Regions from separate parts of the Clostridioides sp. GD02367 genome, predicted to be linked through region 2. Evidence: riboswitches for the same ligand, from Rfam matches in the RefSeq annotation. Region 2 holds a riboswitch; each other region holds the start of a gene.
What was found. A riboswitch is a leader RNA that binds a small molecule or an ion and turns the genes downstream of it on or off. The one in region 2 is predicted to bind cyclic di-GMP.

Region 1: it holds a riboswitch for cyclic di-GMP, as region 2 does, so the genes downstream of both, Q3223_RS04815 (SH3 domain-containing protein) here and Q3223_RS00410 (M60 family metallopeptidase) in region 2, are expected to answer to the same signal.
Region 3: it holds a riboswitch for cyclic di-GMP, as region 2 does, so the genes downstream of both, Q3223_RS13870 (Cys-Gln thioester bond-forming surface protein) here and Q3223_RS00410 (M60 family metallopeptidase) in region 2, are expected to answer to the same signal.
Region 4: it holds a riboswitch for cyclic di-GMP, as region 2 does, so the genes downstream of both, Q3223_RS14790 (type II secretion system protein) here and Q3223_RS00410 (M60 family metallopeptidase) in region 2, are expected to answer to the same signal.

Annotation. Positions count from the first base shown of each region.
Region 1 covers NZ_JBJODK010000003.1:141,104-145,329, reverse strand. The annotation lists gene Q3223_RS04825 (TetR/AcrR family transcriptional regulator) at 1-480, opposite strand, end outside; gene Q3223_RS04820 (hypothetical protein) at 729-1,127, opposite strand; gene Q3223_RS04815 (SH3 domain-containing protein) at 1,479-1,967, opposite strand; cyclic di-GMP riboswitch class I at 2,052-2,145, opposite strand; gene Q3223_RS04810 (FtsX-like permease family protein) at 2,660-4,226, shown strand, end outside.
Region 2 covers NZ_JBJODK010000001.1:109,586-113,811, forward strand. The annotation lists gene Q3223_RS00410 (M60 family metallopeptidase) at 1-1,811, opposite strand, end outside; cyclic di-GMP riboswitch class I at 1,933-2,018, opposite strand; gene Q3223_RS00415 (cell wall-binding repeat-containing protein) at 2,238-3,641, opposite strand; gene Q3223_RS00420 (cell wall-binding repeat-containing protein) at 4,126-4,226, opposite strand, start outside.
Region 3 covers NZ_JBJODK010000010.1:98,361-102,586, reverse strand. The annotation lists gene Q3223_RS13870 (Cys-Gln thioester bond-forming surface protein) at 1-1,977, opposite strand, end outside; cyclic di-GMP riboswitch class II at 1,993-2,078, opposite strand; gene prdC (proline reductase-associated electron transfer protein PrdC) at 2,475-3,788, opposite strand; gene Q3223_RS13860 (polysaccharide deacetylase family protein) at 4,178-4,226, opposite strand, start outside.
Region 4 covers NZ_JBJODK010000012.1:34,874-39,099, reverse strand. The annotation lists gene Q3223_RS14795 (GspE/PulE family protein) at 1-1,237, opposite strand, end outside; gene Q3223_RS14790 (type II secretion system protein) at 1,376-1,897, opposite strand; cyclic di-GMP riboswitch class II at 2,057-2,142, opposite strand; gene Q3223_RS14785 (ribose-phosphate pyrophosphokinase) at 2,975-3,925, opposite strand; gene glmU (bifunctional UDP-N-acetylglucosamine diphosphorylase/glucosamine-1-phosphate N-acetyltransferase GlmU) at 4,019-4,226, opposite strand, start outside.

The DNA of each region.
Region 1 (4,226 bases), on a different contig from region 2:
ATAAAGAACAGCATTTGCAAGCTCTAAATCCGTTTCAATTGCACAACTCCCAATCTCACCTTTATCACGCATATAGTTTATATATTTTGCTATATGAGGAACTAAACTTTTTAAAGTTAATTGATTGAGTGCAATTTGCATACTCCAATGAAATTTACCTAATTTAAATGTCTTATACTTTAAAAGAGTTTTTTGTAATAACTCAAATACCACATCGATTTTAAGATTATTTGGTATACAATCATCATATAAAACATCAGAAAAACTTTTTTCATACTGAGCTAGAAATAATTTTATAACTTCATTGAATATTTCATCTTTTGATTTAAAATAGTGATAAAACATACCAACTTCACCACCAACACTATCTAAAATCATTCTTATAGAAGTATTTTCATACCCATATTCTAAAAACAAATTAAGTGCATTCTCAATAAGTTCATCTCGTTTACCACCATTTAATATTCGTTTTCGTGCCATTTTTGTATCTCCTTTTAAACAGAATATCATTCTGCTTAAATTATATCATGCTATAAAATAAACATCAATAATTAGCAAAACGCTATTCTTTAAATTATTATCTAATGAAGAACAAAATCATAACAATATACTTCCAACTAAACTATAAAATAGTTATTCATAAAAAAACTTAAAATAAGATGAAAAGCAATATTGTATATAATACAATAAAATCATATAATACAACTATGTAATTTTTATTCTTGTATTTAATAAAATTTCTTCTTCTTTCTTCTAATAAATATTATCCCAATTAAAACTATAACAATAAATACAACTATTACTGAAAGTATCAATTTTGAAAGAATATTATATATTCCTATGCTTTGACTTTTATGTTTATCTAAATTTCTATGTCCATAATTTTTAGTTCTTATAGTTCTTTTCTTCAAATTAACTCTGCTTTTTCTAGATTTACTACGTTTATGCTTACTTTTAGATTTAATAGTTTTAAATCTAGTATTATTAGATTTATAATTTTCTTGTGCTGAAGAAATGTATACACTAGAATCAATAATAGCTTCAGCCTCAACTTGCAATGGATTTATAGTGCTGATTATAAGCAAAAAAGATATAGCTATTCCAATCAATGTTTTCTTTTTTTTCATATTTTCCCCCTCATAAAAATCTTATATCTAGTTTATTATAATATATATAAAACTAAAAATTACAAAATTTTTCAAATTTCTTATATCTTTTCTTATCTTTAATATTATTTTTATCCTATCAACTTTCTTTTTTATTAAAATTTTCTAAATCAATCTCAATTCATGGCACCTAAAATACAAATCATAAGTTAAATCTATTTTCAATTAAATCTTCGATTTACAATTAAAAAGACCTAGTTAATTTATTATATTTAATATTATAATAAGTTTTTTTACAAAAGAAAAAGAATCCCATGAATAGGATTCTTTTTCTGAAATTTATTAGTATATTTAAAGCTTACTAGTATCCAATTATGATAAACTTAAACATTCTTCTATATATTGACTATATACATATCCAGAATATTTTTTTCCATTTCTATCAATATTAACCCTTGCCCATTTGCCAACACTATAACATACTTCAACTTTAAAACCATCAGGAATTGTAGTTATAATTCTAGAGTCTAATGTTCTATCATTTCTAAGTTCTAAACTTAAGCCATTCGTTCTTATATTTCCTACATAATTCTTTTTTCTATTTTTTACTATACCATTACTATTGCTTTTAGCATTGCTTAATTTTTCTAAATATTTATAAAGTAACCAACCTTTGTCATAATTACTTTCAACTTCTGCCCATATTCCATCGACACATTTTAACTTAACAATTTTACCTTCTGGTATACTTTTCAACTTCATACTATTTATGTCTGGTCTTTCTCTTAAATTTAATTTAATTTTAGTCTTAAAATTGATGCTAGATTCGCCAAAACTTTTCAACATTAATTCAGATATCATCTTAAGCCCTCCTCTTGCCAAATATTAAGTTATTAAAAATATATAACTTTAAAAAATACTTTCAACAAAAAGAATTATTATCTTTTTGGCAACTGGCTGACATGACCTTTATTATATAAAGATTTTAGTCCCTATAGCTTTGCGTCATTAGATTTATCTAATATTGCCTATATCTGAATAATAACATAATTTAAACAATTTAAAAATAATATTACATCAAATTTTATATTAATTAAATATAAATTAAATTTTTAATTAATAATAACCAAAAAATATCTTTATATTTATTAATTTAATTATTCTTCTTCATAATTCATCTGAAAAATAGTAATTTGTATATGATATTACTACTTTTAACAAATCTTTTTCAATAAATATTAATATATAAAAATAATCGATAATTTTTTACATCCTTAATTAATATAAAAAATTAATGATTAATAAAAACCTAAAGATAATTTGTATTAATTATTCTCTTTTAAAAATTTTTACTACTCTATCTATGCTAAATCCTCTCTATACACTTTATCATAAGATGTATATATTTTACTTTTTAAATGACTTGACAAACTAATGATATTATAATATTATCATTATAGACCGACGGTCAGTTTAAATCTTATATTTATACCACTACTATAAAAAAATTCTAAAATTTTTAATACAAAATTTTTAAGAAATGAGGATTATTTATGCTAAAAAGAATATTATTAAAGGATTTAACACGAAATAAAGTAGTAACAATTACTCTATTTATTTTTATTTTACTTGCATCAATGCTAGTATCTAGTTCAATAAATATCATTGTAGAGCTAACTGATTCAATGACTTCCTTGTTTCAAAAATCTCATACACCACATTATGTCCAAATGTATTCTGGGAAATTACAACAAAAAGAAATTGATAAGTTCTCAGCTAAAACTCCATATATAAAAAAACAGCAAACTTCCGAACTTCTAAATGTAAATGGAGCTAATATTTTTCTAGGAAATAAAGTAGAAAATCAAGCTAATAGTGTACTAGAAAATAGTTTTACAAAACAAAACGATAAATTTGATTTTTTATTAGATATGGACAATCAAATAATGCAAATAAAAGATGGAGAAATAGGTGTTCCTGTATATTATATGAAACAATCCAATTTGAAAATTGGAGATACTATAAAAATTATTAATGGTAATTTCTTTATGGAATTTACAATAAAAGATTTTATACGTGACTCACAAATGAACCCTTCACTTGTTACTTCAAAGCGTTTTTTAATCAGTGATAATGATTGGAACACGTTAAAATCTAATATAGGAGAAAGCGAATATTTAATTGAATTTATATTAGATGATATAAATAAAATTAGTGAGTTTGAAACGTTATACCAATCAACTAAGCTCCCTCAAACAGGTACATCAGTGACTTATTCTATTTACAAATTACTAAATTCTTTGTCTGATGGGATTGTAATTACTATTATCATCTTAATTAGTATTCTTCTTATTACAATTTCTATTTTATGTTTACGATTTACTTTAATTACAACGATTGAAGAAGATTATCGAGAAATTGGTGTTATGAAGGCCATTGGTATTAAAAATGGTAACATCCAAAACTTATATTTAATAAAATACTTGTTAATTGCATCTTTTGCAAGTTTTCTTGGTTACATACTCTCATTATTTATAGGCCCTCTTTTTACAAAAAATATTTACATTTATATGGGAGCCATAGACAAAACCATTTTTAGTATTCTCGTTCCATTTATAGGTTCAGTTCTTGTATTTTTAAGTGTTGTATTCTTTTGTAAAGTTATACTTAAAAAATTCGAAAAAATATCAGTAATTAATGCATTAAGAGGTAACCGTTCTACTAACTCTGTAAAATATGGATTCAGTTTTCAAATACACAAAAATAAAATAACAAATACTAACATACTTTTAGGATTAAACGAAGTGTTTAAAAAAATTACAGTCTATGGATTGCTTTGTTTTGTATATACGATTTGTATTTTTATTATGACTGTACCAACTAATTTTTTAAATACTATTAAATCACCTGAATTTATCACTTATATGGGTGCTGGCAAGAGTGATATTCGTATTGATTTGCCTCAAACAAAACAAACTAAGCATCTTTTTAATTCTATACTAGAAAAAATTAATGTTGACAATGATGTTAAAAAGTATGAATCCTTTACAACAAGTTCATATAAAATAAGAAATAAAGATGGCAAGATAGAAAATATTAAAATAGAAAATGGAAACTTTA
Region 2 (4,226 bases):
AATTGTATAGGCTTATAGTTTGAGTCCACATTTTCTGGTACTCCATCTAAATTCTCTGATGTTGCATCTTTGTATCCACTAGACCAATCGCCATTTAAAGACTGTATGCTAACTCTATATAGACCATACGCATCTATATCTCTAACCTCTATAGAATTTTTACTAGTTTGTAATTTTTTAGTTGATAATACTTTTCCTTTACTATCAATTGTATCTAATATAAGTTCATATGCAGACACATTCACTTCATTGTTCCAATAAAAAGATACCTTTTCATTTCCAACAGCAGTACTAGTTGCTATTTTATTAATTTTAGGTATATTCATATCTGGCTTTGGTATTTCTTTATAAACATTATTTAAAAATTCAACTTTAGATATTTCTGCAAGATTTCTATCATTAGCTGTTGTAGCTGTTATTTTTATAGTTATCTTTTTCACTGCTACTTGTTTCCCAAGATTTATCACTATATCGCTATTTTGAACATCTGCATATGTTTCTAAAGCTGACCTACTATATGTAGCTGTCGTAGAGTTGTCATCTTTACTAATATTATTATCTTCTTTTGGTGTATCTTTGTCTAAATCAGATTTATCAGTTGATGAACTTTCTTTATCATTACTTTCCTTATTATTGTTTTCTTGTTCATTTGTATTAGAATTTGATTCTTCTTTATCATTCTTTTCTTCCTGAGTATTATCTGAGTTATTATCAGATTGCTCAGTATTTTCTTCTTTATTATTTACTTCTTCTTGTTGTTCCTCTTTTAAAGTTTTTACATACTCTTTGTTTTCATAAGGAATCTCTTGAACATTACCATCTTTATCTGTAACCTCAACTATTCCTTTTGCTGGAGCACTCCCTTCAGGAGCTTTAATATTTATAACTTCCATATCAAGAGCTTCTGATAAAGCTATATCCATTACTGCTGGTTTTTCTTCTGATATCTTATCCTCTTTATTTGCTGGAGATATTGTAACTCCACTACTTTCTCCACTAAATAAATCTTCTACAGTACCTTGAATATCTGTATCAGTATTTTTTTCTAATATTACTTTGCTTGTATCTACTATAGGATTGGTAGGTACTATACTTTCTAGACTATTTGCATTTTCATTTTGTCCTAGATTTTTATGTACATAGTCTAGGTCAGCAATATCTACCTTTCCATCTCTATTTAAATCATATTCTTTTTTATTTGAATCTATATTTTCTAGAACTTCATTATAATCATTTTTATCTACTTTGCCGTCTCCATTTACATCACCCATTAAGAATAGTTCATAGTTTAAAGGTTTATTTTTATTATCTACACTTGCTCTATTACTTAATAAAACCCTTTGAGAATAATTTGATATATCAATATCTTTAACTTCTTTACTCTTAAATCCACTTCCAGAGACTTCTACCTTGTATTTTCCAACAGGTAAATTGCTGAACATAATATTATAATATGATATATTTTCATCTTTATCTTTTACTTCACTTCTATTGGCAGATAATTTTTTGATAGTATAGTCTATAGTATCTGTTCCTATATTTATACTTCCTAAATTTTTACCTCCAAGTTTTATTATCCCACTATTATTATTACCATCTTTTAATTGTAGCTGTATATCAGTTATACTTTCTGATTCATTATTTTTGATTGGAAGTGAAAAATTTAAATCCACTTCTAGATTCCCCTTTAGCTTTTCTGTAACTGATTTTTCAACTGCTCTTAGTTTTCCCTCTAATATAGGCTCTGCAAAAACATTCAATGGTGCACTACACATAGATACTGCTAGTACACAAGATATTGCCTTTTTCATGAAATAACAATCCTCCCTCAATAAATCTTTAATTTTCCATGAATTTAAATGCTATAGTTTCAGACAATAAAAAAAGACACTCAAAGAGAATCTTTATTATGAATAAAAAGAATTTGCTCTTTTTAGCAACTGGCTGATATGGCTTTATAAGCTTTAATCCCTATAGTTTTGCGTCATTAGATTTCCCTAATTTTGCCATTTAATTTTCAATGCTTTTATACCCATTTTATACTATATTTAAACTTTTTAATACAAATTTTTTATGTTAAAATCCAAAAAAAGAATATTTATATTATTATGTTAATATAAATATTCTTTCTCATTATAAATACATTACTTATACGTTATTTTCTAATTATTATCTTATTACATATTTCCAGCACTTATATATTATTCTTATCAAAATATCTAAATCTTGGTAAATACTTATTCTTTATATCTTCCATAAAACTCATGTGTTGCATATATAGTCTTATCACCTGTCATAGTTAATCCAAATCCCATTATCTCATATCCCTTATGCAACATATTTGTACCTTCCTCAGGATTGGTCTTCCACTCATTAAAAATAAAGTTTCCTATATCATCTGCATCCCTATTTGTATATACAGGCTTATCTTGGATTTTATACTTAATTATATTTTCCCCTTGAACAGAAATGTATCCAGGCTTAATCTCACTCCAATCTAAGTATTTCAAAAAAGTAGAATACGAATTTTTACCATTTATAGTATGAGATAAAGTCTTTTTATTTGCCATTAAATTAGACCAGTCATTTGCTAAACCTTCTAATCTACTTGCTACAGATAACTCTCTTACTCCATTTTCTTTTCTGTATTGTTTTGTAAGAGCATATATTTTTCCCTTTATTCTGTCCTTAAATACTTTATCATTTGGATTATAGTATAATCCTTGTTGATTTGGAGAGGCTTGATTTATACATTGCTTGATGACATTCTGATTTATTCCTCCTAGTACAGTTAATTTATCTGCACCACTTAAAATACTCTTATTGCTACCATTTTCAACTAAAACCACAGGTGCATTTTTTGCTATTGTAGAAGCTACCAATGCATCAGTTAGTTGCATACCTTTACTTAAATAAAATTCTTTACTGTCTTTATAAAATTCTTGTATAACTCTTTTATTTGTGTCAAATCTATCCGTTCCACCCAATCTAACAGAATTTGTACTTTTAACCAGTTCATCACTTATTATCTCACTAGAACCAAGTGCATAACTCTTTAATCCTGTTGTATCAAATCCTACACTGCTTCCATCTGTAAGTATTATAGGTACTCCATCTCTTGCTGCTACTGGTGATGCACTTATTGCATCTGCTTCTCCTGTGATTCCATTAGCTATAATTACTTTATCGATTGGTTTAATTTCTTTGATTTTCTCAGCTATCTTTACACTTGTATCAAATCTATTTTCACCAAATATTCTCTCTACAACCTTATTTTTAGATATCAATTGATTTTCTATACCTTTACTGATAGTTGATTCTGAACCTATTATATATACATTCTTTGCTTTATTTAATCTTTCCATTGTAGTATTTGGGATTTGATTTTGTTTTGTCATTAAAATAGGCGCGTTTAATGCTCCTGCTAAACCACTTGCGCTCAAGCCATCTGACAAGCTATTATCCGAATTGATTAGTATTGCTGTATTATAGTTTTGTTTGTCTGCTATTTTTGCTGCTGTCTCATATCTGTCAATTCCTTTTATTTGTTCAACTGATGTGAGTGCATTTACTCTAGGAGTATTTACCATTACTAAAAATAGTGTAAGTCCTATAGCAAATATCTTTCTACTATTCTTCATATTTTTTTACCCCCAATATTAGTTTTTATAATTTTGTTATATTGATTTTACTTAGACTTAATAAAAAGTTACAATTTTGTTACCATATTTTATATATGATACCATAGTTATCCATCTAACTCAAACAATATAATTAAAGTTTTTATTATTCATAAATTCAAAACATTATAACTTATTTTCTTTAATTAAGTGATAGGCTCAAAAGTTTTATTAAGTTATACACTTAAAACAATATAGTTTAATAAGTATTTATTTTCTATAACCTTTCTTATATATAAAGTTTTTTAAATAAATATCTTAAGATAACATCTACCACAAGATATAATAATCAAAAACAATAAAAAGATGGTATCCTAACTTATTTTAAGATACCATCTTTTCATTATTTCTATTTTAATTGTTTATACTTATTTATTATCTATATTATATCTTACTTAGCTAAACATTATCTAAATAAACTTACAAATTTAAATTTTATATGCTATTAGTTTCTAGTAAATAAGTTTATTTTTTCTGCTATTTTCTCAATAGCATTTTTAGCTATTCCTTCACCTATTTGTACTAACTTAGTAGCATTCTTAAGTC
Region 3 (4,226 bases), on a different contig from region 2:
TACTGGTGGATTTATTACTGTATCATCTGATGGTGGTATTGGTGGATTTATCACTGTATCATCTGACGGTGGTACTGGTGGATTTATCACTGTATCATCTGATGGTGGTGATGGCTTAGGTTTATGACCATTTGAGTTATCATTACCATTATCTGGTGGCACTGGTGGATTCACATCAGGGTCTCCATCTGTTGGTACACCTATATTGAAATCAACTTCCTCGCCATTTTTTTGTTCTATTGTATAACTTAATAAATTTTGCTTACTAGTAGGCAATAAAGATGAATGGTCTTTATCACCAAAATCGAAAACTGTCTTAAAATACTGAATAGCTTTTGGGAAAATATAATCATAAGATAAAGCAGATATATTAGCTTTTACATCTGGCTTATTAACACTCTTAAGTTTAAACTTTTCTTGTGTTGAGATTTCTACTTCACCTGTACCTATTACATTTCCATTTTCATCATAAGCAGTTACTCCATCTGGTAACTTTAATTTAACTACACCACTATAACCTACTAAAGCTATAGCTTCTGTTTCATAAGTACCATCTTGATTCTTATCAAATTTAATATCAGTCAAACCATTACTCAGACTAGGTTTTCCTGTATCATTTGGCTTTAATTCTTCACGCCCTGCATTTAATAATGCCTCTAAGTAAGCTTTTGAATTTATTGCTGCTTCCTTACCTTTTAGATACTCAGCTTTTTCCTCTTCAGTCTTTGCACTCTCTATAAACATATCATAAAGCTTTATATTAGCTTGATATTGTTTAAGTCTTTCCTGCTCATTCATTTGCCCAAGCATAATCCAAATAGCATCTTGAGTAGTAGAATGAGTTATACCTTCATATTCTTCTCCACCTAAATTAAATTGTTGCTTATATCCAAATCCATCAAACTCAGAACCCGCATATAGTATAGATTTAATTGCATCTTCGTTTTGATTTTCTTGACCATTAAAATCTTCTGCTGGTAAGTATGGACTCTTATTATGACTAGTTGGAGATTTTAGATGATTATTATAACAAAATGCAGTTTGTTCTCCGTCTTCACCTTCTATTATATATTTCCCATCTTTATAGCCTGCACCTATAAGACCTTCTATTATATAATCAAAAGTTAAAGTTTTTGTAATATCATCAAATCTCACATCAAAATAAGGTCTATTTGAACCATCTGTTTCTTTTAACAAACATGTATTTTTTACTTTTGAATTTTTATTATGCCATAATCCAATATTTGCATCTTTTGAAGTAAGTACCTCACTAATTTCTGACTGTTCATCTGTTTTTACATCATTTTCATCTTCCCAGAAATTATATACAATCTTATTTATTTGAGATACAGTAAGATTAAGAATATCTTCAATATTCTGCTTCAAACTCATTTCTTCTACTTCTAATTCTTCCTCTTCTTCTGATGGTATAATTTCACCTAATGGCTTCTCCCCATCTGGTATCTCTTCACCTGATGGTTTCTCCCCATCTGGTATCTCTTCACCTGATGGCTTCTCCCCATCTGGTATCTCTTCACCTGATGGCTTCTCTCCATCTGGTGTTTCTACTCCTGATGGCTTCTCTCCGTCTGGTGTTTCTCCTCCTGATGGCTTCTCTCCATCTGGTGTTTCTCCTCCTGATGGCTTCTCTCCGTCTGGTGTTTCTCCTCCTGATGGTTTCTCTCCGTCTGGTGTTTCTCCTCCTGATGGCTTCTCTCCGTCTGGTGTTTCTCCTCCTGATGGCTTCTCTCCGTCTGGTGTTTCTCCTCCTGATGGTTTCTCTCCATCTGGTGTTTCCCCTCCTGATGGTTTCTCTCCATCTGGTGTTTCTACTCCTGATGGCTTCTCTCCACCAAGTATTGTATCTTTTCCACTTACTTCGTCAGCATAAGATATTATTGGTGCAAATGCAGTAAATGCCATACTAAAAGCAATTACTAAACTAATTATACTTGATTTTTTAATTTTTATTTTCAAGATTTTCCTCCTATTTATATTTATAGCAGGTTGCACTACTAACTCCATATATCTTTTAAGTGCCCAAATTTAAGATATACTTCACAGTTTCTATAAATAGGTTTTTAGTAATTTTTATTTTTGTAATATTTTTTATTTTTTAAGTGCACTCTTTACGAACATTCTAAAATTATTAGTAAGAGACAAAAACTTATTCTTACATTAAAAAAGATACTGTAGAGTATCTTGAGATAATACAAAACTATTTACTCTATTGGATAATTGACTCAATTCAATTTTTATATGTCAATATGACCACATATCTGAGTTTGTTTTTGTCTAATATAATTTTAATAGCTATTGCCATTATTATATATTAGATATTATATTTTGTCTATTTTTTCCATATTATTTATATTATTCGTTAATGTTATCGACATATAACAACAAAAAAACATCCCTGAAAACAATTTTCCAATTTTTTCCAAGGATGTTTTATTATATATTTTTATATTATATTATTTTATTTTTAATCTTACGTCACCTTTTATTCTTCTTATTAATGGGTGATTAACTGTTCTCATTACATGGTCAGTAATATGATATACACCTAATTTTAATTTTGGTGCAGAACCCATTACTGTGTTACTACAGTCAGTACAGTTTCCTATTAATATAACTTCTGCTCCAGCTTTCTTAAATTCTATACATTTTTGAGCTTGTCCTGGACAGTGTCCTGGATTTTCACATTTTAATACACCTTTAATTTCTTGAGCTTGTTTACATTTTTGAACTGATACTATATCAGTAACTCCCATTTTAGCTGCTATGTCTCTCATTCTTTCTTCATTAGGTCCACATGCACAGACTAAAAGACCCATTTTTCTCTTTTCATTAACAAATGGCATAGTAACTATTATACCACCACTAGTTTTAGTTATTGGAGTATCTAAAGTAGTAGCTTTACCAGTGAAAGGTCCTCCTAAGATTATCTCACCGTATTCACCTTTTATTCCACCAGCTCTTTCAATTAATTCTCCAACAGTAGTCCCAATTGGCACATCTTCAAATACTATAGATTCTTTTCCACTGTTTAATTGACCAACTACAGTTACATTTTTAGATATAACTGGTCTTTTTTGCTCAACAGCTTCTACTATTCTAGTTAATGTTTCTACATTTATTACTACTGCATTAGCTTCTGAAGGTAATTGAGTTGGCTCAAGTAATTTACCTAGAACGTCTCTTACTATCGCTCTCTCTTCTCCCATTGGGTACATGTCAACTAGTTCTGCAACTTCTATATTATCTCCTGGCTTTATTACTTTTTTAAATGCTGCTATTGCTTCTGGATGCTTGCTTTTTATTGCTAGCATACCTTTTCCAGCATTAGTAACTTCCATAGCATATTTTATACCTTGGTAAACTATCTCTGGTCTTTCTTCTATTTCTTTTATGTTATGAGCTAATAAAGGTTCACATTCAGCAGCATTTGCTAATATTGTTCCACCTTTTAAATCTATGTTTAATTTTATATGAGTAGGGAATCCTGCTCCACCCATACCTACAACTCCAGCTTCTTTAATTAAGTCAAGTATACCTTCTCCTTTTAATGGTTCAAAAGTATCATCTTGTACTTCATCAGCTTCGATTACTATAGCTTGGTCATTTATTTCACTTATTTTTCCACTAACACTGGCATAAATATTTGCTCCTAATCCAGCTGGTTCTGCGATTAGAGTTCCTTTTTTTACTACATCTCCAACACTTACTACTGGTTTATCTGGACCACCAACGTGTTGTTTTAATAAAATAGAATATAGTTTGTTCAACTAGTACGCCCCCTTAAGTATATTAATTTTTTTTATAAGCTGTTCAAATAATGTTAATGTTGTTTTTCTATTACAATGTCTTAACATATTGTTTATTTCTATAGAACATATCGCTTATTAACAAAGCAATTTCTATGCCAACTTTTAAACAAACTTATACCCTTTGAAAATACTGTCTTACAGCATCCATAACTTCTTTCAAATATTTAAACTCATTTTATAAAAGTCAATTATTAGACACTTTTTCAACCAATTTAATCTATAATTATTGATATCGCATACATGCATAAAAAGTGTCAAAAAATAGACACCGTCTTTTTATCGACACTTTTCTAACATATACTATATAATTTACCACAACTTTACTTAAAATATACATTTACTACTTGTTAATTCTTAAGTTTCTGCACTCCATTAGAATCAATTATGTAATTATCT
Region 4 (4,226 bases), on a different contig from region 2:
CATGTAATGTGCTTAAAACTAAATGTCCTGTAAGAGAAGCTCTTATTGCTATTTCCGCAGTTTCAGTATCCCTTATCTCCCCAACCATTATTATATCTGGGTCTTGACGCATAAAAGCTCTAAGTCCACTGGCAAAGGTAAGACCTGCTTTTTCATTTATTTGAGATTGATTTACGCCAGGTAATTCATACTCTATAGGGTCTTCTATAGTTAGGAGGTTCCTATTTTCTGTATTTAATTGATTTAACATTGAATATAATGTAGTTGTCTTTCCACTTCCAGTAGGACCAACTACCAATATAAGCCCATAAGGAGTGTTTATCAACTCGTCATATATCTTAGAGCCATGTTCATCTATTCCTAGTACTTCTTTACTAACCATAAAATTACTCTTATCAAGAACCCTCATGGCTATCTTTTCATCCCTATTAGTTGGCATTGTAGAAACCCTAAAATCTATAGGTTTGTTATCTACTTTTAAATAGATTCTGCCATCTTGTGGGATTCTCTTTTCAGATATATTTATATCTGACATTATTTTGATACGACTTACTACTGCTTTGTATGGCGCTGAGTTCATTCTCATATATTCCCTTAGCATACCATCTATTCTAAATCTAACACGCATGTAATTTTCGCTTTGTTCTATATGTATATCACTTGCTTCCATTCTCACAGCATTTTCTAGTATGTTGTTTACTAATCTTACTATTGGAGCTGCGTTTACATCTTCTTCAAGTATTACTGTTTCTCTTACTCCACCAGTTCTATTCTTGTTGTACTCAGTCATTGCCTTATTTATTTCTGAATGAGCATAAGCATGACCTATTGCTTTGTTTATATCTTCTGCACTCGATATAAATATTTCTACATCTTTCCCTGACATACGTCTTACATCTTGAACTGCTTCTCTATCTTGTGGGTCTGACATGGCTAGACATATCTTGTCTCCATCGATTTTGAATGGAAATATCGCATATCTTTTGCATATATTTTCTGGAACCATTTTTGTAGCTAATGTGTCTATTTCTGTTCCTTCTAAAAATACACTTTCTATATCCAAAAGTTCTTTTAATACACTTATTAATAAGTTACTATCTATAAGACCTTCTTGTACTAGAAATTCTCCTAGTCTTTTTCCACTGTTTTTTTGTTCTGATAATGCCCATTTAAGCTGGTCTTCTGTTATGTATCCTTTTTCAACCAGTTTGTCTCCTATTCTAACTTTTTTAGCCACAGATTTCACTCCTTTACTATCTCAATTATATCATCATTTGTGATTGGATATAAAAGAAAATAGTATAAAAAGACAGGAAGATTCTTCTTCCTGTCTTTTTCATTAAATTTATAATATCTTACTTAATAAATATGAGTATTACTTAGCATCTGAATCCATATCAGTATTGTCTATAAGTACTATATATAGAGCTTTATTATCCACTGTGTCAGTATCTTTTAATTTATTTGCACTACCTAAACTAGCATTTGTATATATTTTATTTTCACCTAAATCACTCAATAATTTTGCTGATTGTGCTTTTGTTAATGTAACTCCATTATCACTATCACCTATTTGTAGTGCTAGTTTCTTTCCAACTAAAAGTAAGTTATAATTGCCTCCTATATCTGCTTTATCTGGAAGAGATTCCATATAAGTCTCCAAGATAGTTAAATCAGCTTTATTATCTGTTGAAACTGGCATCTTATTAGTATCTGAATAATAAGACAAAGCTGCACTCTTAACTGAACTATAATCAGACTCAACACTTGCTACCTTAGCCTTATTTATATTACTAAATAAAGCTGGAACTGCTACTACTGCTAATATACCTATAATTGCAATTACTACCAATAATTCCACCAAAGTGAAACCTTTTTTATTCTTTCTTAACTTCATTTTTATTCCCCCTCAATTTTTTTAATTAATACTTACTTATAATATACCTGGTTAAAATCTAAGTAAAGTTATTTACACGTACTAACCAGATTTATTTCTAGCATATAACCATTTTAAAACAAAAAATGCTATGAAAATAAAAGTATCCATAAATAAATACAATTCCATAGCCGGTTGCACCACTAACTCCATATGTCCCAAGGTGCCCACATCACAGAACATATATCAGCGTTTCTATTTTTATTAAATTCAGGGTAATGCATAATTATATATACATATCCACTTATATTATATAATAGTTACCAAATTTTATCAACTAAGTTTATATTATTTATATATACCAATTTTTTACATATTGAAACACAACTTCTAGAAATATTTAGACTATACAAAAAAAGAAACATCTCCCTACAATTATCATATATCGTAAGGAGATATTTATAAATTATCATTTAGTTTTATCATCGTCATTTCCATCCTTTGCTAATATTTATTTGAAAGCTAGAAGCTATTACAATATAGTATTTTATTAAAATCATCTATTATAAACATTCTATCTCTTTTAATTATGATTCAGCCACAATCACTATATAAACGAAATTCTTCATTTACAGATATGCTTATTGTGCAAAATTACTTTCTTTACAGTAACTTTATATAATCCAGAACCCTCTCACAAACATTAAAGATATAGAATAGATACTATTTTCAATTCTTATAAATAAACTTTCAATAGATTTTTTTATTCCTTATAGATTGTGACTGAATCATTTAATTATTAAGGGTTCATCTTCTGACCTTCCCATTGGAAACACCTCTTTCTTTATTTATATTTACATAATACTACATAATCTGAAATTTTTCAATACTTTTTCCAAATATTTTTTATATTCATAATATTCATAATTTTATTTACTTCTTATACTTATTTTTACTTAAATTCACCAAAGTTTCAAACTATAATCCTTTTCTAAAATTACATATACACATCTAAAATATTCCTATAAATTAAAATAACAAAAAAGAGTTGTCCAAAAGTTTTATATCCTTTTAAACAACTCTTATAAATCTAATAAATTAGAATAATTTACTTACTGATTCGTTAGAGAATATCATTCTTATAGCATCACCAAATAAAGGAGCTACAGTTTTTATCTTTATCTTATCAATTCTTTTCTCTTCAGGAAGTTGTATAGTATCAAGAACTATTAACTCACTTATCTCTGAATTAGAAATTCTTTCAATAGCTGGTCCTGATAATACACCATGAGTACAACAAGCATAAACATCTTTTGCACCAAATTCTTTAAGTGCATTTGCTGCATTAACTATTGTTCCTGCTGTATCTATCATGTCATCTAATAGTATAACATTTTTACCTTTAACGTCACCTATTAAGTTCATAACTTCACATACATTAGCTTTTGGTCTTCTCTTATCTATTATAGCTATTGGCACTTCTCCATTTAAAGTATTGGCAAATTTTCTTGATCTAGTAACACTTCCTAAATCAGGAGATACTACTACTAAATCTTCTATTTTCTTTTCATTGAAGTAATCTGCTAATATTGTTCCACCTAATAAGTGGTCTAGTGGTATATCAAAGTATCCTTGTATTTGAGCTGCATGTAAATCCATTGTTAATACTCTGTCTGCTCCAGCAGCAGTTATTAAGTTTGCAACTAATTTAGCAGTGATTGGATCTCTTGCCTTAGCTTTTCTGTCTTGTCTTGCATATCCATAGTAAGGAATAACTGCTGTTATTCTTCCTGCTGATGCTCTCTTTAATGCATCAATTAAGATTAATAACTCCATTAAGTTATCATTTACTGGACTGTTAGTAGATTGTACTACAAACACATCACAACCTCTTACTGTCTCATTCATGTTTACACATATTTCACCATCACTGAATGTACCTACTTCACAGTCTAGCACTGATACACCTATATAGTCAGCTATCTTCTGCGCTAACTCTTTCGATGAATTACCTGCAATAATTTTAATCTCGCTTCCGCTAGTATTCATTTATGTAACCCTCCTGAAAATTTTAAAATCCTAGTGAATATAATTTATAATAATTTCGAGCTAAATTTATTAGCCAAAATAATAAACTAATGATTACTTACCTTCTGCATCTTTTTGATTCTTCTTTTCTACCCAGCCTTCTTTAATAACTTGTCTTTCTCTAGCTATTGCCAAGGCTCCATCTGGAACATCGTGTGTTATTGTTGAACCAGTTGCTATATATCCTTTTTCTTCTACAACTACTGGTGCAACTAGGTTAGAATTTGAACCTATAAATGCATTATCTTTTACTATTGATTTA